DNA from 3 places in the Nitratireductor rhodophyticola genome. Region 1 is predicted to be linked to each of the others. Evidence: riboswitches for the same ligand, from Rfam matches in the RefSeq annotation. Region 1 holds a riboswitch; each other region holds the start of a gene.
What was found. Region 1 has a riboswitch for cobalamin ahead of cobW (cobalamin biosynthesis protein CobW). Riboswitches for the same ligand answer to the same signal wherever they lie in the genome.
Positions count from the first base shown of each region.

Region 1 (10,018 bases):
ACATAAATTTACCGATGATAAAATCTCTTCCGAAAATCTGTTTTAGCCATGACCTGATCTATCAGAAATGGAATATTTGGTCGATTAGACCTTAATAGCGGCAAATTAAGACCAAACGGGTTTTCACTCCTGTTATCGTCAAATGAACAAGAGCGCGGTCAACGCGCCCTCGACGAACACTAATGGGAGAGAGACATGTCATCCCCGCAAAAGGCTCTGCCGAGCTTACCGCTCGCGCTGACGCCGGTGCTGCTCACGCTCATCGTGCTTGGCGTCCAGCTTTTCTATTTTGATGATTTCACGCCCCATGTGCCCCTTGCCATAGGTCTCGCCCTTACCGGGCTGGTCGGCATCAAGCTCGGTTTCGACTGGGAGGATATCGAAAAGGGCGTGTTTCACGTCATCCACGTATCGCTGCCGTCCGTATCGGTGCTTATCACCGTCGGAATGATCATCGGCGTCTGGATTGCAAGCGGCACCGTGCCAACACTGATCTATTACGGACTGACCATTCTCTCGCCGGAGATTTTCCTTGCGGCGGCCATGCTTCTGTGCGCCGTCGTGTCGCTCTCGCTCGGCACGTCGTGGGGCACGGTCGGAACGGTTGGCCTGGCGCTGATGGGCATCGGTGCCGGCTTTGGCATTCCGGTCTACTGGACCGCGGGCGCGGTCGTTTCGGGTGCGTTCTTCGGCGACAAGGTCTCGCCGCTCTCCGACACCACCAATCTGGCACCGGCCGTGACGGGCGTCGACGTGTTCTCGCACATCAAGAACATGATGCCGACGACCATTCCTTCGATGCTGATTGCGCTCGGCATTTATCTTTTTGCCGGCTATGGTCTGATCGAGTCCGGCGGTGCCTCATTCGAGAAGATCACGACGATCACCGCGTCGCTGCGGGAAAACTTCGTGATTTCGCCCTGGCTGCTTCTGCCGGCCATTCTGGTGATCGCGCTGGCCGTGAAGCGCATGCCGCCGATCCCGTCTCTCTTTGCCGGCGTTCTGGCCGGCGGGCTGACGGCGATGATCGCACAGGGCGTGGGGCTGCATGATGTCTTCACCTATGCCAATAGCGGCTACAGGATCGACACCGGCGTGAGCGAGATCGACTCGCTGCTCAATCGCGGCGGCATCCAGTCGATGATGTGGACGATCTCGCTGGTGCTGATCGCGCTCGGCTTCGGCGGTGCGCTGGAGAAGACCGGCTGTCTTGAGACCATCATCAAGGCGATCATGATGAAGGTGAAGAGTTTTGCCGGCATCCAGACGGCAGCCGTGGGCACGTCCATGGCGACCAATCTGGTCGCGGGCGATCCCTATCTTTCCATCGCGCTGCCCGGGCGCATGTATGCGCCGGTCTATCGCGGCATGGGCTATTCCACGCTCAATCTGTCGCGCGCGGTGGAAGAAGGCGGCACGCTGATTTCGCCGCTGGTTCCGTGGAACGCAGGCGGTGCCTTCGTGATCAGCGCGCTGGCGCTCGGTGTCTCCGATGGGCATCTGGAGAACCTGCTCTATATCCCGCTCGCCTTCGCCTGCTGGCTGTCGCCGGTGATCGGCCTCGCCTATGCCTATACGGGTCTTTTCTCGCCCCGGGCGAGCGAGGCGGAGATGAAGGGCTGGCATGACAGCGGCGAAACCATTGCCGATCTGAGCGACCATGGCTGGGAGACGCCGGCCATACCAAGCACGACGCCAGCAGAATAAGACGCTGCGACAGGGACAGGCCCCTTAGATGGACGCACGGCGATCCAGGGGGCCTGTTTCGCATTCAGCGGGCGGGGTAGTGAAACGGCTCGCCCGCAAAGGCTTCCGCACCTCGGCCGATCTCATGGATCGCGCGGATCATCCGGCCTTCGCGCTCAAGCAGCCGGTCGCCCAGCGCGACGATGCGCCGGTTTGGCGTGGCGCTCGGCGCGCGCTCGCGCAGCATCCGCGCCAGGGCGAATTCGTCCATCTCGCGCGCGAAGGCATTGGCGATGACATAGGCGGCGGCGGTGGAGCGGCTGATGCCCGCATGGCAATGCACGACCATCGGCGAGCGCCAGTCCCAGTCGCGGGCGAAATCGAGCAACTGCTCGACCTGATCCAGGGCTGGCGCGATCAGCCCCGGGCGCTGATCCGTGATGTCGTGCATGGCCAGATGGAGACGTTTCGGCACCGTATCGATCTGGTCAAGAGCGGGTGGTTCACCGCTCGATGTCAAAGAGATCATGTGCCGCGCGCCGGTCGCTTTCAGCATACGTTCCAGATGCGAAGCGGGACAGACATAGAGCATTACGCGCCGCTCCTTTGCCAGCTTCCCAGAGCGATGCGCACGCGCTCGAAAGCCTGATCGTCTCCCGGCAGGCCGATGCGCAGGCAATCGGGACGCTCCGCGAAACGCCGCACGAGAATGCCGCTGCGGCCCAGATGATCGAAGAGCTCTGCCGCGCGGGGATGGCGCAGGAAGCGGAAGAGATCGGTGCCGGCCTCGATCTTCAGTCCTGCGTTGTCGAAAAGGGCATCGAGCCTTATGCGCGCCTTGATGAGATCACGCCGCATGGCGCTCTGCCAGTCGCGGTCCGCGAATGCCTCAAGCCCGGCATGAAGCGCCGGCCCTGCAACCGCCCATGGGCCCAGCCATGCGGAAAGTTTCTGCGCAAGCTCTTCCGAAGCAAGTGCGAACCCCAGACGCATGCCAGCGAGACCGAAGAACTTTCCGAACGAGCGCAGCACCACGATGTTGCCGGCTTCCACATCGCCGGCGAGGCTCTCGGCCTGCGGGCCGACATCCATGAAGGCCTCATCGACCACCAGAATACCGCCATTGCGGCGCAGATTTTCCGCAAGATGGAGCAATTCGCTGCGACCCATCAGCCGCCCGTCGGGATTGTTTGGATTGACCACCACGGCAAGCCGCGCGCCATGAAGCGCATCGAAACGCTCCACCTCTTCGACCGTATGCCCGGCGAGTGCGGCGGCGCGCGCGTGTTCGGCATAGGTGGGACCGAGAATGCGGGCCGGGCCGGGCGCCAGAAGCGATGCGACCAGCGGCAGGAGAAGCTGGGTTCCCGGCGCGGCGATGACATGGGCGGCGCAGGGGGCACCGTAGTAGTCGGCGGCTTGCTCCGTTAGGGCGGCGATGTCAGCCTCTTCGGGCAGGCGCTCCACGGCGCTGGCAGGCAGCGGCGAAAAAGGATAGGGGTGTGGGTTGATGCCGGTGGACAGATCGAGAAAGGGCGTCGGCGCGTCTGGAAAGAGCGCCGAAGCCTGTACGAGACTGCCGCCGTGATCGGTCACCCTGTCCGTCGCCCGGTCAGCCAGTCGAGGCCTGATGTCCATTCTGATCGCCCTTTCATCCATGCTGGTCGAGCTCGCCATCGGTTATCCGCAGCTTCTCTTTCGCCTGATCGGTCATCCCGTCACCTGGATTGGCCGTCTTATCGCGCTGGCGGACGCGCGATGCAATGTCGAAACCCTTTCGCCCGGTGCGCGCCGCCTGAATGGCGCGCTTGCGCTGGCCGCCATTCTGATGCTCGCAGGTCTGGCCGGCTGGTTGATCCAGACGGCTCTTTCCGGCTGGGCCGGGCTGCTGGTCGCCGCGCTTGTAGGCAGCACGCTCGTCGCCCAGCGGAGCCTCGCCACCCATGTGAAAGCGGTGGCGGACGGGCTGGACGCGGGGGGGCTGTTGGAAGGACGCAAAGCGGTTTCGCAGATCGTTGGCCGCGATCCCGAAAGCCTCGATGAGGCCGGCGTTTCGCGCGCGGCCATCGAGAGCCTTGCCGAAAATTGCTCCGACGGCGTGGTCGCGCCCGTGTTCTGGCTGGCGGTTGGCGGGCTGGCGGGCGGCGCGCTCTACAAGGCCGCGAACACGGGTGATTCCATGATCGGCCACAAGACCGCGCAGCACCTTCATTTCGGTTGGGCGGCGGCGCGTTTCGACGATCTGATCAACCTGCCCGCGTCGCGCCTGACGGCGTTTCTCTTCATTGCTGCAGCGTTCTTCATGCGCGACGCCTCGGCTGGAGCGGCATGGCGCGCGGTGCGCCGCGATGCGCGCCATCATCGCTCGCCCAATGCCGGCTGGCCGGAAGCGGCCATGGCAGGTGCACTCGGCCTCGCCCTTGCCGGCCCGCGCCGCTATGGCGGCGAGGTGGTGGACGACGCGGTGATGGGAGATGGTGGCCGCCGCGGTGCCAATGCCGGTGATATTCGCCGGGCGCTTACGCTCTATCGGATTGCTGACGGGCTGTTGATCGGGCTTGTGGCGCTTGCCGTCGGGCTCTGGCATCTGGCTTTCTGAGATTGGCGGATTGGAGCGAGAGAATGGGGCGCGTTTGTCGCGCTCTCTGATCTTCTGGCAGCTGCGTCGTGCGTGGTTCGACAGGCTCACCATGAGGGAGGTGGCGGCTGGCAAGCCTGTTCATCAACATGGAGGACGCAGTTGCTGTGTCTCTCCCTCCCTCATGGTGAGCCTGTCGAACCACGCACAACTTCAAAGCAGGGCGACCTAAAATTCGATGCCCTTCTGCGCTTTCACGCCAGCGGCGAAATGATGCTTCACCTGCCCCATTTCGGTGACGAGATCGGCAGCCTCGGTCAATAGCGGCTTGGCGTTGCGGCCGGTCACGACCACATGCAGATCCCTGCGCCGCCCGGTCAGTGCGGTCACCACGCTTTCAAGATCGAGATAGTCGTAGCGCAGGGCGATGTTCAGCTCGTCGAGCACCACCAGACCGATGGTCGGATCGGCCATCAACTCCTCGGCCTTTCCCCACGCGCGCTCGGCGGCGGCGATGTCACGCGCCAGATCCTGCGTTTCCCAGGTGAAGCCCTCACCCATCGTGTGCCAGGAAACCTGATCGCCGAAGGCTGCGAAGGCGTCCTTCTCGCCGCAGTGCCAGGCGCCCTTGATGAACTGCACGACACCCACGCGGCGGCCATGGCCGAGCATGCGCAGCGCAAGACCGAAAGCGGCGGTGGATTTGCCCTTGCCCGGCCCGGTGTTGACAATCAGAAGCCCCTTCTCGACCGTCTTGTCGCGCACTTCGGCATCCTGAACCGCCTTGCGCTTTTCCATCTTTGCCTTGTGGCGCTCGGCTTCGTTTGCGTCGATCTCTCGCATGTCACTTCACTTTCATGGGCAGGCCGGCAACCACCAGCGTGACGCTGTCGGCAACGGCGGCAATCTTCTGGTTCAGGAACCCCGCCTCGTCGCGGAAGCGGCGTGCCAGCGCGTTTTCGGGCACGATGCCGAAGCCGACCTCGTTGGAAACGAGAACCGTTGTTCCTTCTCTCGCGGCGAGTGCCGATAGAAGCCCCTCGGCGGCAGGCTTTGGATCATGGTCGTTCAGCATGAGATTGCTGAGCCACAGGGTCAGGCAATCGACCAGAACCGTTTCGCGGGCCGGCAATTTTTCAAGCACGCCCGGCAGGTCGAGCGGGGCGTCGCGCGTCTGCCACGCCCCCGCCCCCGCCCCCTCGCGCCGCGCGCGGTGCATGGCGATGCGTTCGCGCATCTCGTCATCGAAGGCCTGCGCCGTGGCGATGTAGTGCCAGGGCGCTGGTGCGGCCTCGATCAGCCTCTCGGCATGGCGGCTCTTGCCGGAGCGCGCGCCGCCCAGAACGAAATGAAGGGATCGCATCGCTATTTTGCCGGCTCAGCCGACAAGATGCCCGGCAAGAAAGGTCACGCCAACGCCAAGGATGGCGGCACCGGCAAGCCGGGGCTGCATGGCCTCAATGGCCCAGCCACGCGACTGGACCAGAAAATATGCGCCGAGCGCGATGGCGCTCTGGATTGCGGCGAGGCCGGCGAGATAGGCGATGAGCGGCGTCTCTTCGCTACCGACAATGGCCTCGCCGAAGGCATAGCCATGGAACAAGCCGACCACCAGGAACAGGGCGAAGACGAGGATTTGGTTCTCCACCGCCCGGCCGCGCGCCAGAAGCCAGCCGCCGGCAAGAACGCTTGCCGCGATGATGATTTCAGCCGCCGGCAGATCGAGCAGCATCAGGTGCAGACCGACGCCGATCAGCGAGCCGGCGACGAACAGAAGCGGCGCAAAAAGGCTCATGCCGGCAACGGCAGCCAACAGGCCGGCGGCGACGATGAAGGCCAGATGATCGAGCCCGATCACGGGATGCGCCAGACCCGAGACCAGTCCCTCATAGAGGGTCGTGGGCGTTTCTCCGCCCATGGCGTGATGGGCCTCGGCGCTGGTTGCGAAGAGCGATGAAAAAACGAATGCGGAAAAAATGCGTGCGATACGCGTGGTCATGTCCGGTCCTTTCCCCTCCACCCGAGGGATACGGTGTTTCTTTCATACTGTCGGCAGGTTTCCTGGCTCACGGGTCGAAGCGTTTTCCAGCCTTCCCAAGACAAAAAGCCTCAGTGGCGATCAGGAAAACGCTCACCGCTTACAGTTGCGGGGGCAGCCATGGCCTTGGCGCATTTTGCGCCGCACCATGTTCCCTCTGGTCCGCTTGCGCGGAACCGACAGCGGCCCGACCATACAGGAGTCGTCTCTCCCGGCAAACGCTTTCTTCACGCATTGACAGACATGCCAGGCGAGCCATAAATGCGAGGCAGACGGTCCTCTTCCCTCAAGGGAGGAGGCTAAGAGGGAATGCGGTGCGGGCCTTGCCCAATGCCGCAGCTGTCCCCGCAACTGTAAGCGGAGAGCGCACCTGACACGCCACTGGGGCAACGCCCTGGGAAGGCTGGAGAGCGCAGCGACCCGTGAGCCAGGAAACCTGCCGTCTGAAAATGAAATCCTGACCGCCTGGCGGGTGTCCCGGGCAAGGAGTGTGCATTGTGACTGCCGATTGCGCCGCTCAGCGCCTTCTCTCTGCCATTCATGGCGACCTTGCCCGAACGCGGCGTGAAAGGGCTGGCGTCTCCTTCACCCGCATCCCCGCATTCACCACACTCCGTCTGAAGGATATCCCATGACCACGAGCTTCAATCGTGTGCCCTGCACCGTCGTGACCGGCTTTCTCGGTGCCGGAAAGACAACGCTCATTCGCAATGTGCTGGAAAACACCAAGGGCAAGCGGCTTGCCATCATCGTCAACGAATTCGGCGATGCCGGCGTCGATGGCGAGGTGCTGAAGGGTTGCGGGCTCGACAATTGCCCGGAGGAAAACGTGCTCGAACTGGCCAATGGCTGCATCTGCTGCACCGTGGCCGACGATTTCGTGCCGGCACTCGACCAGATTCTCGCCCGTGAGCCGAAGGTGGATCACATCCTGATCGAGACTTCCGGTCTGGCATTGCCCAAGCCGCTGGTGCAGGCCTTCCAGTGGCCGGCGATCAAGAATCGCGTCACCGTCGATGGCGTCATTGCGGTGGTGGACGGGCCGGCGCTGGCCGACGGTCAGGTGGCCGCCGACATGGATGCGCTCGCGGCGCAGCGCGCCGCTGATGATTCGCTCGACCATGACGATCCCGTGGAAGAGGTGTTCGACGATCAGGTGGCCTGCGCCGATCTCATCGTATTGTCCAAGAGCGACCTTCTGGACGCGGAAGGCAATGAGCGCGCCCGCGCCCGCATCGAGGGCCATCTGTCGCGCAATGTGCAGATCGTGCCGAGCGCCCATGGCAAGGTGGACCCGGCGCTGCTGCTCGGTCTCGGCCTCGCGGTGGAAGACGACATCGAAAACCGCAAGACCCATCACGACGACCCGCACGATCATGAGCATGACGATTTCGATACGTTTGTCGTCGATCTGCCATCGGTCCTGCGGCCTGAAGATCTGGAAGCGCGCGTCAACGCGGCGGTGGAGACCGGCGAGGTTCTGCGTCTCAAGGGATTTGCGCATGTGAAGGGCAAGCCCATGCGCCTGCAGGTGCAGGCCGTGGGCCCGCGCGTTTCGCATCATTACGACCGTCCGTGGAAGGCCGGTGAAGCTGCCGAAACGCGGCTTGTCGTGATCGGCCTCAAGGGTATTGATCGCGCGCGCATCGAAAGCCTTCTCTCGGCCTGATCCGATGCACATCCTCGCCACCACCACCGCCTCTCTGGACGACCTGATCGAACCTGTCGATCTGCAGCAGTCGCCGGCGGATATGGTGGCGCTGTCGTTCACCGACAGCGATCTGGCAGGGATCGCCTCTGCATGGCAGGCGAACCGCGAGGCCCTGCCCTCGCTGTGCCTTGCCGCGTTGCGCGATCTGCGACACCCCATGTCGGTCGATCTGTGGATCGACAACACGGCAGCGCACACCCGCACCATTCTGGTGCGGGTGCTGGGCGGCTATGAGTGGTGGCGCTATGGCTGTGACCGGCTGGCGGAGCTTGCGCGAGACAAGGGTATCGCGCTGGCGCTATTGCCCGGCGAATGCCATCAGGACGACCCGCGCCTTGCCGAGCGCTCCACCGTTTCGCCGGAAGCGCGCGCGGCGCTGCTTGCCTGCTTTCGCGAGGGCGGGCCGGACAATATGCGCGCGCTGACCATGCAGATGGCGCGCCTTGCGGGGCGGGAGATCGACACGCCGGAGGCCGAACCGGTCGCCAAGGCAGGCTTCTATGCGCCGGGTCATGGCATCGTGGAGGCGGGCTTCTTTGCCGCGCAGCCCGGCAGGGCAATCGTTCCGATCCTCTTTTATCGCTCCATGCTGCTTGCCAGCGATGTCGCGCCCATCGACGCGCTGGTGGAGGCGCTTGAGGAACAGGGGCTGTGTGCGGTTCCTGTTTTCGTCTCCAGCCTGCGCGACCCGGTTGCCGCCGATTTCGTTCGGGACGCCGTGGAGACGTTGAAACCTGAGGCGCTCATCACCGCGACGGCGTTTTCCAGCGGCGCGGAGCCTGGCGAAAAAACACTGTTCGACCGTTTTGGCGTGCCGGTTTTTCAGGTGGTCACCGCCACCACGCGGCGCGAAGCGTGGCAGGAAGGGCAGCGCGGCCTCGCGCCTGCGGACCTTGCCATGCATGTGGTGCTGCCGGAACTCGATGGCCGGCTGATGGCTGGCGCGATTTCCTTCAAGGATGAGGCGGCGATGGATGAAGGGCTTTCCTTCGGCGTTCAGCGCAACCGGCCCGAACCCGCGCGCATAAGGCAGGTGGCGGCAAGGATTGCCGCACATCTGAAGCTTGGCCGCACACCGGCGGCGGAGCGCCGCATTGTCGTTCTCATACCGGATTATCCTAGCGCGCCCGGCCGCACCGGCTATGCGGTGGGTCTCGACGTGCCGTCGAGCGTGCTTGCCATGCTGCATGACCTCGGTGCGGCGGGGTATGCGGTTGATGGTGTTCCGGAGACGCCAAGGGCGCTGATGCAGCGCCTCGAACAGCCTTCGGAAGCGCTTTCGCTGGATGAATACCGGGTGGCCTTCGATGCGCTGCCCGAAGAGGCGCGTGAAACGCTGCTCGCCACCTGGGGACCGGCCGAAGACGATGCGGAGGATGGCGTCTTTCCGTTCCGCGCGGCGCGGTTCGGGAATGTCACCGTGGCGCTTGCGCCGGACCGGGGACGTTCGGCAGACCGGCGCGTGGACTATCACGACCCGACGCTTGCGCCGCGCCATGCGCTCGTCGCCTTCGGCCACTGGATGCGGGAAGGGCTCGATGCCCATGCGCTGATCCATGTGGGTGCGCATGGCACGCTGGAATGGCTTCCGGGAAAAACCGTGGCGCTGACGGAAACCTGTTTTCCGGAGATCGTGGCGGGCGCGCTGCCGGTGGTCTATCCCTTCATCGTCAGCAATCCGGGCGAAGCCGCGCAGGCCAAGCGCCGCATCGGCGCGGTCACGCTCGGCCATCTGACGCCGCCGCTTGCGGGTGCCGGGCTTTCTGAAGACCAGCAGGAGCTGGAACGGCTGGTGGACGAATATGCGCAGGCCGACGGTCTGGACCGCCGCCGCCGCGACCGGCTGGCGCAGCTGATCGTGGAAACCGCCGAGCGGACGGGCCTGACCCGTGATGCCGGCGTTGAGGACACTGGCGACACGGATGCGGCGCTGATGCAGATCGACGCCTGGCTGTGTGATCTGAAAGATTTCGCCATCAAGGACGGGCTGCACATTTATGGCCGG
Region 1 covers NZ_JAHSSF010000005.1:77,795-87,812, reverse strand. The annotation lists gene KUG85_RS18815 (LLM class flavin-dependent oxidoreductase) at 1-6, shown strand, start outside; gene nhaC (Na+/H+ antiporter NhaC) at 196-1,707, shown strand; gene KUG85_RS18805 (tyrosine phosphatase family protein) at 1,772-2,278, opposite strand; gene cobD (threonine-phosphate decarboxylase CobD) at 2,278-3,324, opposite strand; gene cbiB (adenosylcobinamide-phosphate synthase CbiB) at 3,317-4,285, shown strand; gene cobO (cob(I)yrinic acid a,c-diamide adenosyltransferase) at 4,493-5,107, opposite strand; gene cobU (bifunctional adenosylcobinamide kinase/adenosylcobinamide-phosphate guanylyltransferase) at 5,109-5,627, opposite strand; gene KUG85_RS18780 (HupE/UreJ family protein) at 5,643-6,263, opposite strand; cobalamin riboswitch at 6,299-6,498, opposite strand; cobalamin riboswitch at 6,559-6,760, shown strand; gene cobW (cobalamin biosynthesis protein CobW) at 6,934-7,971, shown strand; gene cobN (cobaltochelatase subunit CobN) at 7,976-10,018, shown strand, end outside.

Region 2 (10,018 bases), on a different contig from region 1:
GAACCAGCGAGGTGAGCGCTGCCGCGAGACTGGAGAGCGCCACACCTGCGAGGATGAGCGTGAGCGTGGAGCCCTGGCGCGCGGCGATGGCGAGCAGGATCAGAACGGCGAGAAGCGCCCCGATCAGCGCGCCGGCAGGAAGGGCGTAGAGCGAACTTCCGGCAAGGCCTGAGTAAAACACCACCACCGCGCCGAGCGCTGCCATGGAGGAGACGCCGATCACGCCGGGTTCCGCCAGCGGATTGCGCAGAAACCCCTGAAGCACCGCGCCGGAAAGCCCGAGAGAAATACCGATGGCAAGGCCGAGCAGGGCGCGTGGGAGGCGGATTTCGCGCATGATGATGGCCGCCGCCTCGCCGCCGCCGGCGAAAAGGCCGGATATGCTGTTCCCGAGGCCCAGTTCGGCGGGACCGACCAGCAGCGACACAACGAACAGCGCGAGTGTGAGGAGTGCAAGCGAGGTGGAGAGCTTCATTGCGTCGCGTCCTGCGGGCAGGGGGCGATCTCGGCGCGAAGTGCGGCCAGCGCGCGCACGGCTTCCATCACTCCCGGGGCACCGCACGACAGGGAGCCTTCGGGCACGAATGCACCGATGCGGGTTTCGGGAAGGGCGGCAATCGCCGGATGGCGCGGCACGTGTTCGCCGAGTGTCGGCGCGTCCTGTTTTCTGCTGATGCTGATGACGTCCGGCCGGGCGGCGATCACCTCTTCCAGGGGAAAGGGCGCCATACCGACGACACCGAGATCGGCGGCCAGATTGGCGAAGCCCGCGGCACGCATCACGGAATCGCCCAGCGTGCCGCCGCCTGGCGCGATGCCGTTCTGATCGTAGGCGATCATGGTGGGGCGCCTGTCGCATTGGCGTGCGGCAATTGCTTCGAGTTCGTCTGTGAAATCGCCTGCTATTCTTTCCGCCTTCTCTTCCTGACCGAGGAGCACGCCCATACGGCGGATTTCGCCCGGAATGGTCTCGAGGGTCTGCGCGAACGAAAACTCCTCGACATGAAAGTCCAGCCTTTTCAAGAGGGCGGTCGTGTTGTGGAGCGCGTAGGTGCCGGTGACCACGAGGTCGGGCTTTTCAAGGAACGCCTCTTCGGCAAGTCCGCGATTGACCGGGTAGGCCTGCGCTTCTTCATGCAGCATTGAGAGGCTCGGCTCGCGCGAAAGGAAGGAGACGGAGACGAGCTGATCCGGCCCGGCCAGCGTCATGGCAAGCTGGTCAGTGCACAGATTGAGCGACATGACGCGTTTTGGCGCGGCCGAAACCGGCGCGACAAGAAGCGCGCCGGCCAGAAGAGCAAGGCCGGAAAGGCGAGGGAGGCATCTCCGGCGCCCCAGCATCAGGGAGCGAACTTTGCGCGGAAGCCGGCGAAGACGCCGAAGCCGGGTGTGTTGTAGCCGCGTACCGTCTGATAATCCTGATCAAGCAGGTTTTCCGCCCGCACATAGAGTTCAGTGTCCTCGGTCGGCTTGTAGGCGATTTTGGCGTTGACAAGCAGATAATCGTCAAGCTTGAAACCGCCGGTATCGACCGTATCCATGGCCGTCCTGGCAGAGGCCGATATTGTCCACTTCTCTGCGGGTTTCACGCTGGCGGTCAGGCCGATTTCGTGGCGTGGCACGCGCGTCAGGCGAACGTCGTTCTGGTCTACCGAGTGTGTATAGGTGTAGGCGCCGGTGAGGACCAGCCAGTCGGTCGCGGCATAGCGGAGCGAGGCCTCGACGCCGCGCTGGCGCGACGTGCCCGCGATCTGCTGATAGTGCGTCGTGTAGCCGATCAGATCGTCGATCTCGAGCTGGAAGTAGGTGAGATCGGCGACCGCCGCTCCATTCCAGAAACGCTGCTCAACGCCGATGTCGAAGCCGAAGCTGGTTTCGGGCCGAAGGTTGGGGTTTGCGCCGAAAGGACCGAAGAGTTCGTTGAGGCTCGGCGCGCGGAAGCCGGTTCCCACGGAGCCGTGCAGGCGCGTCCCGGTCTGATCGAAGAGATAGGACGCAGTCGCGCGATATGTGGTGTGCCCCCCAAATTCGCTGTGTTCGTCCTGTCTGATACCGGCGGTCAGCGTCAGGTTTTCCAACGGTGTGGCGATGGCTTCACCCCAGACCCCGGCAATCCAGAAACTGGAATCAATCTCCGGATTGAACAAGCCGGCAGGAAAGACCGCGTTCTGGCGCTCGTAATCTGCGCCGCCCTGAACGACCAGCCATTCATTGACGTCAAAAGCGCCCTGATAGTCGGCCTTGTAGCGGCGACCATTATAGCTTCCATCGAAGCCCGTGCCGGTAATCGACCGTTCGAGGTCAAAGGCCTGCACGGAGACCGTGTTGCGGAAGCGGCCGTCCATGAGGTCGAGATTGAAACCGGCGCGGCCTGCGCGTTGTCTGCTGTGGTTGGTGGCCGTTGGATTGTCACTCGGCAGAAGAGTGCCGAAACCCTGATTGTCGAACTCGGCCTGTGCGTCGATATAAAGCGCCGATCCGAAGACGGAGAAAACTTCGGAGAACGCACGTTCGGCATTTGCATCGAACGTGATGTTCTCGTAGCCGTCGCGCTCGGTGCCGGAGGCTGCGGCCGAGATGCCGTCGGTGCGGAAGCCCGTGGCGTTGATGGAGAGTTTCGACTGCTCGCTGCCAGCTCTGAAACCGTAGGAACCCCCAAACGAGCCATGCGAACCACCTTCACCGTGAAGGATGTGGGTGATGCCGGGCTCGACGTCGTCCAGTGTTGACAGGCTGATCACTCCCGCAATGGCGTCGGAGCCGTAGAGTGTGCTCTGCGAGCCCTTCAGGACTTCGATGCTCTGTAGCCCACCGGACAGTAGATATTGGTAGGATGTCTGCACCTGGGTGCTGGTCGGGTCGGAAATGTCGATGCCGTTGTAGAGGGTTTTCACGTAGCGGCGGGGTGCGCCGCGGATCGACAGACTGCCTTCCGCGCCCACGCCCCCTGGCGATGACAGGTTTACACCCGGCAAAAGGTCAAGATATTCCACCGCAAGCGGCAGAGACTGTTCTTCGATCTCTTCGCGCCCAATCACTTCCACCGTGGAGCCCACTTTCGTTGCCTCCGTTGGGGTGCGGCTGGGGGTGATGACCAGTGTGTCGAGCTCAAAGTCCTCGGCCTGCGTGGTGAGCGTGGCGAAGCCCAGTATCAGCGCGGTCGTGCTGGACAGGATAGAGTTTCGGTGTCGATATGAACGCATGCGTATGCTCCAGAACCAAGTTTTTCCGGTTTGCTGGAGAGCGACAGACGCCTGACTTCAATCCCCCCGCCAGCGATGACAATCGCCACCACTGCGAGAAACACAGCCCCGGAAGCGTCCCGCATCCGGTCGGTGACGGCCTAAGGCAGGTTTCCTGGCTCGCGCTTCGTCGGCTGCCTCGCCTTCCCGGGTCTTGCACCCAGTGGCATTGGAGGAGCCTCAGCGCTCACAGTTGCGGGAGCAGCCACGGCTGCGGTCCATTGAAGAATGACCGTTCCGTGTTCCCTTTTCCTCCGGCGGGCGGACACCTGCCGGAGCACCTCAAGCGAACCGAAATCGCTTAGCAACTGGCTCCGGCATCGTCAATCGACCGTTGCGCGCCGTTACCGTCCGGTGCGCTGTTCCGGGTCAGTGTCTGTCAGTTGGGTGAAATACTTCATTATTGCGGAATCGGCTCTTCATGTAGTTTTTGCGGCAATACTGTCGCAAACCCGTCATTGGAATTGTCGAAAAAGTTGCAGAATTCGATTTCCGAACCCCGGGGAATTTTGACATCGGGGGCGGGATGGGAAATGCTAATCGCGAACCGAAAACGGTAGATAATGGGAGTGCGTCGATGACGTTTTTCAAGAGCAATGGCGAGAAGGTGCCGGCCCGCGTTGCCGAAATGGCGGATGAGGCACGAGCCGGCCGAATGGACCGGCGTGAGTTTCTTGCGCTCGCAAGCGCGCTCGGCGCGTCGACGGCGGCAGCCTATGGAATGCTGGGCCTCGCCGCCCCGGAGCGGGCCATGGCGCAGGAGCCAAAAATGGGCGGGACGCTGCGTGTCGCCATGTTCATCAAGGACCCGAAAGACCCGCGCACGGCCGACTGGTCGGAGATCGCAAACGCCATGCGCCAGACACTTGAGCCGCTGGTGAAGTACACGCGCGATTTCACCTTCGAGGGCAAGCTTATCGAAAGCTGGGAAGTCAACGAGGATGCGACCGAATACATCCTTCACGTGCGCCCGGGCGTGACCTGGAACAATGGCGATGCCTTCACGGCAGATGACGTGATCTACAACTTCAACCGCTGGTGCGACCAGACCGTGGAAGGCAATTCCATGCCGGCCCGCATGGCCTCGCTCGTCGATCCGGAGACCAAGAAGGCGCGCGAGGGCGCGATCGAGAAGGTCGACGACATGACGGTGAAGCTCAACCTGTCGGCGCCCGATATTTCGATCATCCCCGGCATGTCGGACTATCCGGCCCTCATCGTTCATCCGAGCTTTGACGAGACGGGCCGCGATTTTGTCGCCAATCCCATTGGCACCGGCCCCTTCGAGCTGGTGTCCTACGAAGTGGGCAACCGGGTGGAGCTGAAGAAGCGGGCCGACGGCAAATGGTGGGGTGGCGAAGCCTATCTCGATGGCATCGAGTTCATCGACTACGGCACGGATCCGTCCGCGACCGTCAGCGCCTTTGAGTCCGGGGAAATCCACACGAACTACGAGACCACCGCCGATTTCGTGGACATTCTCGATTCACTCGGCCTGGTGAAATCAGAGGTCACCACCGCCACAACGATCGTGGCGCGCACCAATGTCAACAACAAGCCTTATGATGACGAGAAGGTGCGCCGCGCGCTGCAGCGCGCGGTCGACAACACGACCGTTCTGGCGCTTGGCTACAACAATGCCGGCGAGGTGGCCGAGAACCACCATGTCTGCCCGATCCATCCTGAATATGCGGAGCTGCCGAAGCTTGAGCGCAATCTGGACGAGGCCAAGGCGCTCATGGAAGAGGCCGGCCAGATGGACCATGAGCACGAGCTCATCACCGTGGACGAGGACTGGCACAAGAACACGGGCGACGCCATCGCCGCCCAGTTGCGCGAGGCCGGCTTCAAGGTGAAGCGCACGGTGCTGCCCGGCTCCACCTTCTGGAACGACTGGACGAAGTATCCCTTCTCCATGACCAACTGGAACATGCGTCCGCTGGGCATCCAGGTGGTGGCGCTCGCTTATCGCACGGGCGAGGCGTGGAACGAATCCGCCTATTCCAATCCGGAGCTCGACAAGCTGATCGAGGAGGCGCTGGCCATTCCCGATCCCGACAATCGCCGCGAGGTGATGAAGAAGATCGAGGAGATCATCCAGGGCTCGGGCATCATCCTCCAGCCCTACTGGCGCAAGCTCTATAACCACTCGGTGGAGGCCGTGAAGAACCACGGGATGCACCAGACCTTTGAGATCGATCTGGAAAAGGTCTGGCTCGACGAGGGCTGAGACCGGACATCAGGGGGCCGAAAGGCCCCCTTTTGCGCAGGCAATCAATAACAACCTCCGCAAACGGGGGAAGGGGAAACCGTGCTTGGGTTTATTCTAAGACGTTTGGGCGTCATGGCATTGACGATGCTGTGTCTGACACTTGTCGTTTTCTTTCTGGTCAATCTAGAACCGAATCTGAAGAAGCTCGCCATCAGTCAGCTCGACATGCGCTCCTCGGCTGAGCAGCTCGAAAGCTGGCTTCAGAAAAACGGCTATCGCCAGAATTTCTTCGTACGGTACGGCCAGTGGCTCGGCGTTGTGCAGAAACAGCCGAATATCGACCCGGAAACCGGGGTGGCTTCACCGCGGTTTTCCTATTGCGATGAACCGGCGGAACCCTATTACGGCGGCATCCTGCAGGGCGACTTTGGCTGTTCAACCAAGTTCAAGGTGCCTGTTGCCGAAAAGCTCTTTCCGGCCCTTGGCGCTACCGGCATCCTGATGTTCTGGGTCATGGTGGTGATGGTTCCCGTCGCACTTCTGATCGGCGTTCTTGCCGGGATGCGGGAGGGCACACGAACGGACCGAACACTGTCCGTCGCATCGATCGCGACCACGGCAACGCCTGAATATGTGTCGGGCGTGATCTTCGCCGTGGTCTTCGCTTCATGGCTCGGATGGCTGAACGGCTCGGCCGCGACAGCCACGCGGCAGGGTATCTCCTTCTACAATTTCACCCTGCCGGTGATGACGATGGCGATTTACGGCATCGGCTATATCGCGCGCATGACACGGGCCTCCATGGTGGAGGTGATGACGCAGCAATATATCCGCACCGCCCGCCTCAAGGGGCTGGGCTTTCGCGCCGTGGTGATCAAGCACGCGCTGCGCAATGCGCTGATCGCCCCCTTCACTGTCATCATGCTGCAGTTTCCCTGGCTTTTGACGGGCGTTGTCATCGTCGAGGTAATGTTCCGCTATCAGGGGTTTGGCTTCACGCTGGTGGAGGCGGCCAGCAACAACGACATCGACCTGCTTTTAGGCTGTTCTCTGGTGTCGGTCTTCGTCGTCCTGTCCACCCAGCTCATTTCGGATGTGGGCTATGCCTATCTCAACCCGCGCATTCGCGTGCAGTAGGGAGGACACGCGATGCAGATAGAAAGCCTTGGAACCTTCGGCATCATCTTTGGCGTGCTGGCGCGCTTCTGGCCGGTGTGGATCGCGCTGGCGGTCATTCTGCTGTTCAGCACGAGTTTCCGTGAACGGCTCGGCCTCTACGGCCAGTTGTTTGAAACGGGTGTCGGCGTTGCCGGCGTCATGATCTGCTTTTTCTGGCTGTTTACGGCGATCTTCGCGGGTACGGTCGCGCCTTTCGACCCGCTGGCGCAGTTTCCGATCATGAAGAATGTTCTGCCGGGCGCCATCGAACCGGAAACCGGGCAGGCCTTTCTCTTCGGCGGGGACAGGCTGGCGCGCGACGTGTTCTCGCGCATGGTCTATGGCAGCCAGATCGTTCTGATCATCGCGCCTGCGGCGACGCTGTTCGCGCTGATGGTGGGCACCACGCTCGGCCTGCCGGCGGGTTATTATGGCGGGCGGATCGACAGTTTTCTGTCGTTCCTGGCCAATCTGGTCCTCGCCTTTCCCGTAATCCTGCTCTTCTACCTTCTGGTGACGCCGGGCATCCGCGAGACGCCAATTCCGCAATGGATGGCGGGCGTTTTCTTCATCTTCCCGATCGTGTTCTTCGTGACCCTGTTCTGGACGCGTTTTCGCAGCCGTCCGCAGCTTCTGGCCATCCAGCTTGCGCTTACGCTCCTGATCGGCGGCTGGGCCTATGTAGGGCTTGTGTTCGATGCAGATCCGCTCGGCATCATCTCGATCAGCTCCAACCAGCTCAACATCTTCGTGGCCGTGGTGTTTGCTTCTTCCCCGGGCGTTTTCCGCATCGTTCGCGGGCTGGTGATGGACATCAAGACGCGTGACTATGTGGCGGCTGCGCAGACGCGTGGTGAAACGCCCTGGTACATCATGTTGTGGGAGGTGCTGCCCAATGCGCGCGGTCCGCTCATTGTCGATGTGTGCCTGCGCATTGGCTACACGACCATCCTTCTTGGAACGCTCGGTTATTTCGGCCTCGGTCTCGCGCCCGAAAGCCCGGACTGGGGTACGGGCATCAAGGAATCGAGCCGTCTGCTCAGGGCCTATGTGCACCCGGCGCTGCCGCCCGTTTTTGCCCTCATGTCTTTCGTGCTCGGGCTGAACCTGCTTGCAGATGCGCTGCGTGAACAATCGCTGAAGGATTGAGGATGAACACTGAGAGCGACGCCATGAACGAAGCCATCAGCATCACACGCGGCCAGAAGAGCGGTAAGCCGATCCTCGAAATCGAAAACCTCTCCATCTCCTTCTTCACGCGGGCCGGCGAAATCCCGGCAGTGATGGATTTTTCCTGTGAGGTCATGCCCGGTGAGGCGATGGGCATTGTGGGCGAATCCGGTTGCGGCAAGTCGACCGTTTCACTCGGCATCATGCGCGATCTTTCCAATGTCGGGCAGATCGTCGGCGGGCGTATCAAGTTCAAGGGCCGGGACATGGCCGAGATGAGCGAGGAGGAGCTGCGGCAGATTCGAGGCAATGAGATTGCCATGATCTATCAGGAGCCGATGGCGAGCCTCAACCCGGCCATGAAGATCGGCCAGCAGCTCATGGAAGTGCCGCTCATCCACGACAATGTCTCCAAGGACGAGGCTTGGCGTCGAGCGCTGGAGATGGTGGAAGCGGTGCGACTGCCCGACCCCGAACGCATGATGCGGTCTTATCCGCACCAGCTCTCCGGCGGCCAGCAGCAGCGCATCGTCATCGCCATGGCTCTCCTGTCAAAACCGGCGCTGCTCCTGCTGGATGAGCCGACCACCGCGCTCGACGTGACAGTCGAGGCGGGGATTGTCGAACTGGTGAAGGGGCTGGGCAAGAAATACGGCACGTCGATGATCTTCGTGTCGCACAATCTGGGCCTGATCCTTGAAACCTGTGACCGTGTAACAGTGATGTACTCGGGCGAGGCGGTGGAGACGGGCCGCGTCGAAGACGTGTTCGACCGGATGCGCCACCCCTATACGCAGGGGCTCTTCCGATCCATTCCGCTGCCGGGCGCCGACAAGAACGAGAGGCCCTTGATTGCCATTCCCGGCCAGTTGCCGCTGCCGCATGAGCGCCCGAAGGGCTGCAATTTCGGCCCGCGCTGCCAGCATTTCAAGGAAGGCCTGTGCGATGCGGACGAAGTGCCGATGCTGCCGGTCGAAGGGCATGAGCGGCACCATTCGCGCTGCCTGCGCTTTGGTGAGATCGACTGGGATGCGCTGCCGGAAGGCGCGCTCGTAGACAAAGAGCCGATCGAGCCCGGCAAGCCGATGCTGCGGATCGAAAATCTGAAAAAATACTATCACGTGGCTGCCAACAGCATCTTCGGCGGCGGCGATACCAAGACCGTCAAGGCCAATGAGCAGATCAGCTTTGAGGCGCGGGAATCGGAAACCGTTGCGATTGTGGGCGAATCCGGCTGCGGAAAATCGACCCTTGCCAAGGTGCTCCTCGGGCTGGAGACCGCGACGGATGGCGAAGTGGTGCTGGCAAACGAGCCCATTCAGTCCACGGCGGTCGAAGACCGGGATACCGGCACGGTGGCCGGCATCCAGATGGTGTTTCAGAACCCGTTCGACACACTCAATCCAAGCCACTCTGTCGGTTCGCAGATCGTGCGCACGCTGGAGAAGTTCAACATCGGCAACACGCTGGCCGAACGCAGGCAGCGCATGCTGGAACTGCTCGATCTGGTAAAGTTGCCACGCGCCTTTGCCGAGCGCATGCCGCGCCAGCTTTCCGGCGGGCAGAAGCAGCGCATCGGTGTCGCCCGCGCGTTTGCCGGCAATGCCAAGGTGGTGGTGGCGGACGAGCCCGTCTCCGCGCTCGACGTTTCCGTGCAGGCGGCCGTGACCGAACTCCTGATGGACATTCAGCGCAAGAACAAGACCACCATGCTGTTCATCAGCCATGACCTTTCCGTGGTGCGCTATCTGGCCGACCGTGTGGTCGTGATGTATCTCGGCCATATCGTGGAGCAGGGGACGACCGACCAGATATTCGCGCCGCCCTATCATCCCTATACGGAGGCGCTGCTCTCGGCGATCCCGATTGCCGACACGTCTGTCCGCAAGAAGCATATCGTGCTTGAAGGCGACATTCCCTCGGCCATGAATCCGCCCTCGGGCTGTCCGTTCCAGACACGATGCCGGTACAAGGACCAGGTGCCAGGCGGCAAATGCGAACGGGAGGTGCCGCCGTTGAAGGATCTGGGCAACGGACATTTCAGCCTTTGCTGGCTGGACGATGACGTTCTGAAATCCATGGAGCCGGTGATCAGTTTCGATGCGCCACGGAAAACCGGCAAATCGGCGCGCCGGCAGGGGAAGGCAAAGGCGGCCAGTCAGAAACCGAAGGCAAAGGGCGAAATCCGGCCGATTGCCGGAGGTCGAAAGCCGGTCAGGGCTTCTGCGGCAGGCCT
Region 2 covers NZ_JAHSSF010000001.1:12,561-22,578, forward strand. The annotation lists gene KUG85_RS00040 (FecCD family ABC transporter permease) at 1-475, opposite strand, end outside; gene KUG85_RS00045 (ABC transporter substrate-binding protein) at 472-1,341, opposite strand; gene KUG85_RS00050 (TonB-dependent receptor plug domain-containing protein) at 1,341-3,203, opposite strand; cobalamin riboswitch at 3,331-3,542, opposite strand; gene KUG85_RS00055 (ABC transporter substrate-binding protein) at 3,820-5,472, shown strand; gene KUG85_RS00060 (ABC transporter permease) at 5,587-6,591, shown strand; gene KUG85_RS00065 (ABC transporter permease) at 6,604-7,761, shown strand; gene KUG85_RS00070 (dipeptide ABC transporter ATP-binding protein) at 7,764-10,018, shown strand, end outside.
Region 2: it holds a riboswitch for cobalamin, as region 1 does, so the genes downstream of both, KUG85_RS00050 (TonB-dependent receptor plug domain-containing protein) here and cobW (cobalamin biosynthesis protein CobW) in region 1, are expected to answer to the same signal.

Region 3 (10,018 bases), on a different contig from region 1:
GCCAACGGTGGCGGCAATGCCGAAGCCCGGGACCGCATCGAACGCGACGACTGGCTTGAAGGTGAGCCCCTCGGCGCGCGCGGCCTCGACGATGGCTTCGGCCACCGGATGTTCGGACATGGCTTCCGCCGATGCGACGAGCGAAAGGATTTCGGCGCGCTCGAAACCGTCCTGCACCACGAAATCGGTGAGTGCGGGGCGACCGAGCGTCAGCGTGCCGGTCTTGTCGAACGCGACGACGCTTGTGTTGCGCAGGCTCTGCAGCGCCTCGCCATTGCGGAACAGAACGCCGAGCTGTGCTGCGCGGCCGGTGCCGACCATGATGGAGGTGGGCGTGGCAAGCCCCATGGCGCACGGGCAGGCGATGATGAGCACCGCGACCGCGTTGACCAGCGCAAAGGCGAATGCGGGATCGGGTCCGAACACCATCCACACGACAAAGGTGAGTGCTGCGGCAAGCATCACGGCCGGCACAAACCAGGCCGTGACCCGGTCGACCACCGCCTGAATGGGCAGCTTGGCCCCTTGCGCGTTTTCGACCATGCGGATGATCTGCGCCAGCACCGTGTCGGAGCCGACCTTGGTGGCGCGGTAGACGAAGTTGCCGGTCTTGTTGATCGTTCCGCCGATCACCTCGTCGCCTTCGGCCTTGGAGACAGGCACCGGCTCGCCGGAGATCATGGCTTCATCGACATAGGAAGAACCGCTTTCGACCAGACCGTCGACCGGCACCTTGTCGCCGGGGCGCACCTGAAGCCGGTCGCCCACAACCACGTCCTCAAGCGGAAGCTCGACAAAGGCATCGTCGCGGAGAACACGCGCGCTCTTGGCGCGCAGGCCCATCAGCCGCTTGATGGCCTCGCCGGTGCGGCCCTTGGCGCGCGCCTCCAGAAGCCGGCCGAGCAGGATGAGCGTGACGATGACGGCGGACGCCTCGAAATAGACGTTGACCGTGCCGGACGGGAGAACGCCGGGCGCGAAAGTGGCCACGACCGAATAGGCCCAGGCGGCGGTGGAACCGAGCATGACAAGCGAGTTCATGTCCGGCGCAAAGCGCATCAGCGCGGGGAAGCCCTTGCGATAAAAGCGCAGGCCCGGCCCGAACTGCACGATGGTCGCCAGCACGAAATAGAGGAGGTAAAGCGTCTTGCGGTCGGCGATCCCCATCAGCCATGCATGCATGCCCGGTATGAAATGGCTGCCCATCTCGAGAATGAAGATCGGAAGGGTGAAGATTGCAGCCAGCGTGAAATCGCGCTTGAGCGAACGAAACTCGGCGGCCTTGGCCTCCTCATGCGCATCGCGCGCGGCAGCGCCATCGGAACGGGCAACCGGCGTGTAACCGGATTTGCGGATCGCCGCTTCCACGCCGCTGCGCGCTTCATCGTTCAGGAGCTCGACGGACGCGCTTTCGGTTGCGAGGTTGACCGCGACCTTGGAGACGCCGGGCACGGCGGCAATCGCCTGCTCCACACGCCGCACGCAGGACGCGCAGGTCATGCCCTCGATGCCGATATCGAGATGGCTCTCCGGCACGCCATAGCCGGCACGTTCCACCGCGCTGACAATGCTGGAAAAATTAACGCCGGGCCGCACCGCCACATCGGCCGTCTCGGTCGCCAGATTGACCGAGACGCTCTCAACGCCATCGACGGCGGCAATCGCCTTTTCCGCGCGTTTGACGCAGGAAGCGCAGCTGAGCCCCTCGATGCGGAAGCGTTTTACATTGGCCGAAGACATATCGGCAGGAAGGGTATTCATCGCTTTCACCCTGAATGACTATTGTTCAGGATTGCGCTTCTAAACCTTCCAGTCAATGGAAGGTCAAGCGAGAAAATCACTGCATCGTTTCCGAGTCGGAAAAGGCGCTGAGCAGCAGGCGCAGATACTGCACTTCCGGGTGGTTCGGCAGCCGCCTGTCGATCTCGGCAAGCTGGCGGCGCGCCGCATATTCGATATCGGCATCGCCCGGCAGGCTCAAAAGCCACTCCATGAAAGCGCGTTGCTGCGCGGGGATCGAACCCGCCCGCAACAGCTTCATTCTGGTTGCGTCATACGCCATGGATCAGTCCCAGCTCAACGCGCCTCCGCTCTGATACTCGATGACGCGGGTCTCGAAGAAGTTCTTCTCCTTCTTCAGACCCATCGCCTCGCTCATCCACGGAAACGGGTTTTCGGTTCGGCGAAGACCGGGGCCAGACCGAGTTGGGCGCAACGGCGGTTTGCGATGCAATGCATGGACTGCTCGCACAGCGCCGCGTTGAGACCGAGAAAGCCCGTTCATACCATGCGGTTTCGGTGTTTCCAGTGGAATGCGGAACCGTGGCGGTTCCATTGGTGTGTTTTGCTTCAGTCGCCGGCATATAGACCCCCGTGGCGGTTGGACAGGGGCGCGGAGACATGCGGCGCGACGGCAGACCCGGGCGACACACGCACCACCGGGACACCCCGCCCGTGGACGTTTATTTCGTCATGGCAGGTCTCCTGGCTCGCAGGTCGTCACCGCTTTCCGGCCTTCCCGATGCGCTGGGGCATCAGTGACTCAAAGTGAAAGCGGCTCGCTGCTTACAGTTGCGGGGGCAGCGCCGGACTTGCCCAAAAAGGCGCACCGGCTTCCCTTTTCACTTCCGACCCCGGGAGGAATCGGAAGAACCATAACCCCTATAGTTGGTATCCACCGGACCCTAGAAGTCAACATATTGTTTCAGCGGAAAACCGAAACAAACGCATGGATAATCCGCAAAGCCGCTTTGGGCATGGCTCTACGGCGCGCGCGTGATCTCCTCCAGAACGGAGAAAATCCGTTCATCATCGCATTGAGCGACATTGAAACGCAGGAACCCGCTGGCCGAGCCTGACAGGCTGAAGGCGTTTCCGGGCGCGAGCACCACGTCCCTTTCAAGCGCATGGCGGGCAAGCGTGGCCGCATCCAGCCCGTCGGGCAGACGACACCACAGGAACATGCCCGCGCGCGGCTCGATCCACGGTTCGATGCCGAGATTGCGCAGGCGCGCGCCCACCGTTTCGCGGGAGCGGGACAGACGCTGGCGAACGGTCTCCATATGCTTGCGGTAGCTGCCATCGCTCAGGAGACCGAGCACAAGCTCCGCCGCCATGGCGGGTCCGCCGAAACAGGTGGCGATGCGCAGATCGGTGAGGCCCTCGATCCAGTCGGCAGGTGCTGCAACAAACCCGCAACGCATCGAGGCGGAAAGCGACTTGGAGAAACTGCCGATATAGACGACGCGCGACAGCCCGTCGAAGGCGGCAAGCCGGGGCGCTGGTTCGACCTCGAAGTCGGCAAAAATATCGTCTTCGATGATGGTGAGGCCGGACTGTTCGGCGAGCATCAGGATGCGGTGCGCCACCGAAGGCGAGAGCACCGCGCTTGTGGGATTGTGAAGCGCCGAATTGGTGATGTAGAGGCGCGGGGCATGCTGTGTGAGCGCCTCGGCAAAGCGCTCCGTGTCCGGCCCCGAAGGCGTGTAGGGAACGCCGACGATCCTGACCTGATGTGCCCGCAGGAGCGCATGGAAGTTGAAATAGCAGGGATCGTCCACCAGCACCGTGTCGCCCGGTTTCAGAAGAAAGCGGCAGAGGAGGTCGATGGCCTGCGTGCCGGAATCGGTGAGCATGATCTGACCCGGAGCCGCCTCGACGCCATGGCTGGCCATGCGGCGTGCAAGCAGGGCGCGCAGCGCCAGCGAGCCGAGCGGCGCTCCGTAATCGGCAAGCGTCTGCGGGGTGGCGCGGGAGAGGCGGCGCAGCGCCCGGCGCAAGGCGTCTTCCGGCATCCATGAGGCGGGCAGCCAGCCGCAACCGGGCATCGCCATGCGCGAACCGGAGGCAAGCGCCTGACGCGATATCCATAAGGGGTCGACCTCGCGGTCGAGCGCCGGGCCGATTTCGGCCAGCGCCAGCGGCGCAAGCGGCGCGGTGACGAAGAAGCCGGCCCCCGGCCGCGAGCGGATCACGCCTTCGGCGGCAAGCCGGTCATAGGCCTCGACAACGGTGGATTTCGAAACTCCCATGGCGCGCGCGCAGCTGCGGATCGACGGCAGCTTCGCCCCCGGCGTGAGCGTGCGATTGGCGATGCGCCCGCGAATGGCGGACATGACGCCTTCAAGGCGTGTTTCATCGGCATTGCGCGTGGATATCAGCATCGCTGTACTGTCCGTTCGACCATTACAGTTTGTTGAAATTGTACTGCATCGTCTCTGGCAACGCCATGCCCCCTGCCCCACACAGGAAGGAGAAAAGGAGCGCGGCATGAACAAGACAACGATCGGATGGGCGAGCGGCTGGGCAAGCGGCCTACTGGGTGTGATCATCTTCAGCGGATCGCTGCCGGCGACACGGGTGGCGGTGCTGGGCTTCGATCCGGTGTTTCTGACCGTGGCGCGCGCGTCGATTGCCGGGCTTTTGGGCGGGTTTCTTCTGCTGGCGTTTCGGGAAAACCTGCCCAAACGGAGCGAGCTGAAAGGGCTGTTCATCGTCGCCATCGGCGTGGTGGTGGGTTTTCCCCTGCTAACCGCGCTGGCGCTCGAGCACATCACCTCGGCGCATTCCATCGTGTTCATCGGTCTTCTGCCGCTTGCGACAGCCATTTTCGGCGTTGTGCGCGGCGGCGAGCGCCCGCGCCCGGCATTCTGGCTGTTCTCGGTGATGGGGAGCGCGCTTGTCGTGGGCTATGCGGCAAGCCAGGGCATGACCGCCTCTCCCAAGGGTGATCTCTTGATGCTTGCGGCCATCATCGTGTGCGGGCTCGGCTATGCGGAAGGCGCATCGCTTTCACGGCGAATGGGCGGCTGGCAGGTCATCTCGTGGGCGCTGGTTCTATCGCTCCCGCTCATGCTGCCACTGGCGCTCTACACCGTGCCGGCAGGGTTTGAGACCGTGGATGCAGGGGCATGGCTCGGATTTGGCTATGTGTCCGTCTTCAGCATGCTGATCGGCTTCGTCTTCTGGTATCGCGGGCTGGCGCTGGGCGGCACGGCGACGGTTGGCCAGTTGCAGCTTTTGCAGCCCTTCTTCGGCTTCGCGCTGGCGGCAATGCTGCTGCACGAACCCGTAACGACCGGCATGATGGCGGTCACCGCCGCCATCATTATGTGCGTGGCCGGGGCCAGATTTTCCGCCGGGCGCTCATTTTCCGCCGGGCGCTCGGGCGCACCGGCGGCGGCTCAAGAGCTCAGGCGAAGCTCGACGTCTTGAGGAATTCGGCAAGGCGTTCGGTCTGCGGCTTCAGGAACATCACCTTCGGGTCTCCCTCTTCGCCGATCACACCCTGGTTCATGAAGATGACGCGGGAGGAAACCTCGAAGGCAAAGCGCATTTCGTGGGTGACCAGAAGCATGCTCATGCCATCGGCGGCCAGATCCTTGATCACCTGCAGCACTTCGCCCACCAGTTCGGGATCAAGCGCAGACGTGACCTCGTCGAAGAGCATGAGGCGCGGGTTCATGGCGATGGCGCGGGCGATGGCCACACGCTGCTGCTGACCGCCGGACAGCTGGCCGGGATAGTGATCCGCACGCTGCCCGAGACCGACGCGTTCGAGCCATTTTTCCGCGACGCTGCGCGCCTCGTCGCGCGCCATCTTCTTCACCTTGATCAGGCCAAGCATGACATTGGAGGCGGCGGTCATGTGCGGGAACAGGTTGAACTGCTGGAAGGCCATGCCCGTCAGCGCGCGCTGGCGGGCGATTTCCTTCTCGCTCTTGCGGACGCGTACGCCGTTGCGCTCTTCATAGCCGATGGGTTCCCCATCGATGAGGATGCGGCCGCCCTGAAAATCCTCCAGCATGTTGATGCAGCGCAGCATGGTTGTCTTGCCGGAGCCCGACGAACCGATGATCGAGATCACCTCACCCTGCTGCATGGTGCAGTCGACGCCCTTGAGCACCTCCACCGAACCGTAGCGCTTGCGCAGGGCCTGAATTTCAAGAAGGTTCTTCGTCATGTCGGGTACTCTCAGGATGGAACGGACACCTTGCGCTCGACATATTTGCCGAAGCGCTCGACGGCGTAATTAATGGCGAAGTAGAGAAGGCCGGCCAGGAAATAGAACTCCAGGCTCATGAAATTGCGGGAGATGATCTCCTGCGTGCGCAAGAGAAGCTCGGCCACGCCGATGACGGACAGAAGCGTGGACGCCTTGACCATCTCCGCAGCCGTGTTCACCCAGGTGGGCAGCATCTGGCGCAGCGCCTGCGGCCACAGAACCGAAGTGAAGGTCTGGCTGAAGGTGAGGCCGATGGCCTTGGCCGCTTCTGTCTGCCCGGGCGGAATGGCCTGCAGCGCGCCGCGCACGATTTCCCCCACATGCGAGGAGCAGAAGACCGCCAGCGCAAACACACCCGCCTGAAACGCGTTCAGCTCAATGCCGATGGTGGACAGGATGTAGAAGCTGGCGAGCACCAGAACGAGCACGGGCGTGCCACGGATGAAATCCGTGTAGGCGCGGACGACAAAACGCAGCGGCCTGTTTCCATAGGTCAGCGCAAGCCCGACCAGAACGCCCAGCACGGAGCCAAGCGCGATGGCGAGAAGCGAGATTGAAACGGTCAGGCCAAGCCCGCGCAGGAGCACGAAACGGGCAAGCCAGACCTGATCGAGAAATGCGGAAAACTCGTTCATCGGCTCACCTCGAAATCACGAGACGACGCTCGACCATGCGCATGAGCGCGGCCAGCACCGTGCAGGTGGCGACATAGAGACAGGAAGCGACGATCCAGGTCTCGACCACACGGAAGGTTTCGACATTGATCTTGCGCGCCTCAAAGGTGAGTTCCGGCACGGCGATGGCAGCGGCCAGAGACGTGTCCTTGAAAAGCGAGATCAGCGTGGACGACAGCGACGGAAGCACGTTTCTGAACATCAGCGGTATGACGATGGAGGTGCGGATCTGCATCGGCGTCAGACCGATGGCGAGGCCCGCCTCCTTCAGACCGTTGGGGATGGACAGAAGGCCCGCGCGAAACACCTCCGCCAGATAGGCGCCGGAATAGATGGCGAGCGTTGCCACAAAACTTTCGATCTTGCCCAGACGGACACCCATCTGCGGCAGCGCGAAATAGGAAAACAGGATCAGAACGAGGATCGGCAGATTGCGGATCACCGTGACGTAAAGCGCTGCCGGACGGCGCGCCCAGCCGCTTTTGGAGATGAGGCCAAAGGCCGTTACCAGGCCGATGACGGCGCCGATCAGGATCGCGCCAATCGCCAGTTCAAGGCTGAGCAGAAGCCCCCAGAGAAGCTGATCGAAGCTGCGCCAGACGGCGGAAAAATTGAGTGTATAGCCCATATTGGTTCCCAGCCATGCAACAGGAACGAAGCAGGCGGCGATGTGCCGCCGCCTGCTTTCGCCCAGACGCGATGGTTATTTGTATTCTACGGGGAAACCGATCTGCGGCGGCTGAAGCTCCTTGCCGAACCATGTCTTGAACGATTCAGCGTAAAAATTGAACTCGACCCCGGTCATCGCTTCGTGAAGCGCCGTGTTGACGAAGTGGAGCCAGTCAGAATCGCCCTGCGCCACGGCACAGGAATAGGACTGCGGATTCCAGCCATAGCCGGCATCCGTATAGCGGCCCGGATTCTGCGTCATGTACCACGCCAGCGAAGACTGGTCTGTGGCAACCGCATCGGCCCGGCCGGATTCCAGCGCCTGATAGATCAGGTCGACGGATTCGTACTGATCGACCGAGGCCTCCGGCAGGGCCGCGTGAACCATGTCTTCTGCATAGACATTCTGAAGCACGGAGACCGTGACGGACGAGCCGGCTTCCTTCAGCGCATCATAATCCGCATAGTCGCCATCGGCCTTCAGCATAAGGCCCACACCCTCACGATAATAGGGAATGGTGAAGGCAACCTGCTGGGCGCGCTCACCCGTTACCGTCATGAACTGGCAGGTCACATCCACCTTGCCGGTGGTGATGTTTGGAATACGCGCGTCCGACGACTGCGTCACATACTCGATCTTGTCCGGATCGCCGAACAGTGCCTTGGCGATGATCCGCCCCATGTCGACGTCGAACCCCTGGAGCTTGTCGTCCACGCTCTTGAAATGCCAGGGCGCGTTGGTGCTGCCGGTGCCCAGAATGAGGTGACCGCGCTCCAGAACCTCATTAAGCTTGCCTTGATCCTGAGCGACCGCCGGTGCAGCGGCAGCCACCACTGCCACGGTGAGTAACAGTGATTTCGCATGCGATGAAATAGACATAGTGTGCTCCCCTGCTGATTGCCGTTAGTCCATTATTATGTAGCAATATCCATATTAATGGACTTCCGTATCAAGCCGCATCGCCGGCACCTTGTCAAGTCACCGGCCGCCCGGGTCCAATCGCACGGCAAGCTGCGGGACATGCAGAGCGTTTTTGAGGCGCCGGGGCGACCGCTCGACCAGAGGCCATGCAGACGGCGTTGGGCCAGGCCTTGAAAAATCACCGCTTCTGTCGTTTGCTCGATGCGACGATGCCTGCCGGCGTGCCCTTCCCAAAATCCAGATGCGGAAAAACTGCCTGTGACCTCCACCACACTCACAACCTTTGTCGGTGTTGCCCATCCCTGGATGTGCGACACGATGGGGCACATGAATGTGCGCCACTATGCGGCGATGTTCGATGACGCCAGCTTTCAGTTGCTCGGCCATCTGGTCGGCCCCGAGGCCATCGACAACCACGACCTTGGCTGGGCCGATGTGCGCAGCGAGACAGAATACAAGCACGAGACCGAAGCCGGCGCGCTTTTGACGATCCACTCCCATGTGACCCGCCTTGGGCGTTCTTCCGTGAGTTTCGAGCAGATCATGACCGGCAGCATCGATGGCGTCGTGCGCGCCGTGAATCGCACCACCACGGTGCGCTTCGATCTCAATGCGCGCCGCTCTGCGGAACTCGAAGCCGGCCTGCGCGCCCGCGGCGAAGCGCTGCTCGTCGCATCAGAATGAGGCCTTAGCGGTCGTAGACGCGTTCCTCGAACGGGGTTTCGGCAATCAGCGTCTGGAGCCCGGAGATCAACGCCTTCTCCGCCCGGTTCAGAACCTTTTCCGGATTGGTCAGCATGAAAATGTCGATCTGTGGTGGCCGGTCATAGGGCGGCAGACGCCACAACAGCCCGTCATTGACGTCGCGCCGCGCCACATGCAGCGGCAGCGGGCCAATGCCTAGGCCAGCCAGAATCATGCGCCGCACCTCTTCAAGACTGGAGGACACGCCGACCACGCTATTGTCCAGCTTTGCTTCACTGCGCAGAAGCGCCACGGGACGCAGCGCATCGGATATATGGTCCGTCTGGAACGAAACGGACGATTCGCCTTTCAGGTCGGCAAGGGTGAGTTCACCGCGCCCATAAAGACGGTGCCCGGGGCCGCAGAAGAAGCCGAAGAACTCCCGATAGACCATCGTGTAGTCAAGCGCCGGATCGCGCTGGCTCACAAGGCACACACCGAATGAGGCACGCCGCTCGCGTACCTGTTTGGCCACGTCGATACTCGTCGAAACCGTGAGTGTGATGCTGGCGCGCGGATAGTTTTTGTGAAACTCGGCAAGCGCACGGTCGAAAAGGGGCGACACCACATGGCTTGCAAGGGCGATATTCACATGCCCCGTTACCTCGTCGTTGATCCCGCGCATCAAGAGCGGCAATTGCGAGATAGCGCCAAAGGCCTCAATGCTCTGCTCATAGAGGAGTTCTCCTACCTCCGTCAGCTCAAAACGTGCAGCATCGCGTTCGACAAGCCGCCGGCCGACACGATCCTCGAGCCGTTTCAGCGCATTGCTGATACTGGGCTGCTTGAGTTTGAGCTGCTCGGCGGCGCGCGTGATGCTCTTCAACTCCGCAATCACCACGAAGGTGCGCAGGAGGTTCCAGTCGAGTTCCCAAACCAGCCTTTCGGCGCGCTGATCAACCATTCTCAATATCTATGATTACCATTTCCATTATCTATTTGCGTAATGTTTCGGCAAAAGCAATCATGAATCGGAACAACACGCCAAAAAACAGAACAGCATTC
Region 3 covers NZ_JAHSSF010000004.1:523,638-533,655, forward strand. The annotation lists gene KUG85_RS17925 (heavy metal translocating P-type ATPase) at 1-1,761, opposite strand, end outside; gene KUG85_RS17930 (hypothetical protein) at 1,838-2,062, opposite strand; partial or broken gene KUG85_RS17935 (ribonucleotide-diphosphate reductase subunit beta) at 2,066-2,277, opposite strand; cobalamin riboswitch at 2,458-2,672, opposite strand; gene KUG85_RS17940 (aminotransferase-like domain-containing protein) at 2,763-4,163, opposite strand; gene KUG85_RS17945 (DMT family transporter) at 4,270-5,214, shown strand; gene KUG85_RS17950 (amino acid ABC transporter ATP-binding protein) at 5,192-5,962, opposite strand; gene KUG85_RS17955 (amino acid ABC transporter permease) at 5,974-6,639, opposite strand; gene KUG85_RS17960 (amino acid ABC transporter permease) at 6,644-7,306, opposite strand; gene KUG85_RS17965 (transporter substrate-binding domain-containing protein) at 7,382-8,227, opposite strand; gene KUG85_RS17970 (acyl-CoA thioesterase) at 8,528-8,953, shown strand; gene KUG85_RS17975 (LysR family transcriptional regulator) at 8,958-9,917, opposite strand.
Region 3: it holds a riboswitch for cobalamin, as region 1 does, so the genes downstream of both, KUG85_RS17935 (ribonucleotide-diphosphate reductase subunit beta) here and cobW (cobalamin biosynthesis protein CobW) in region 1, are expected to answer to the same signal.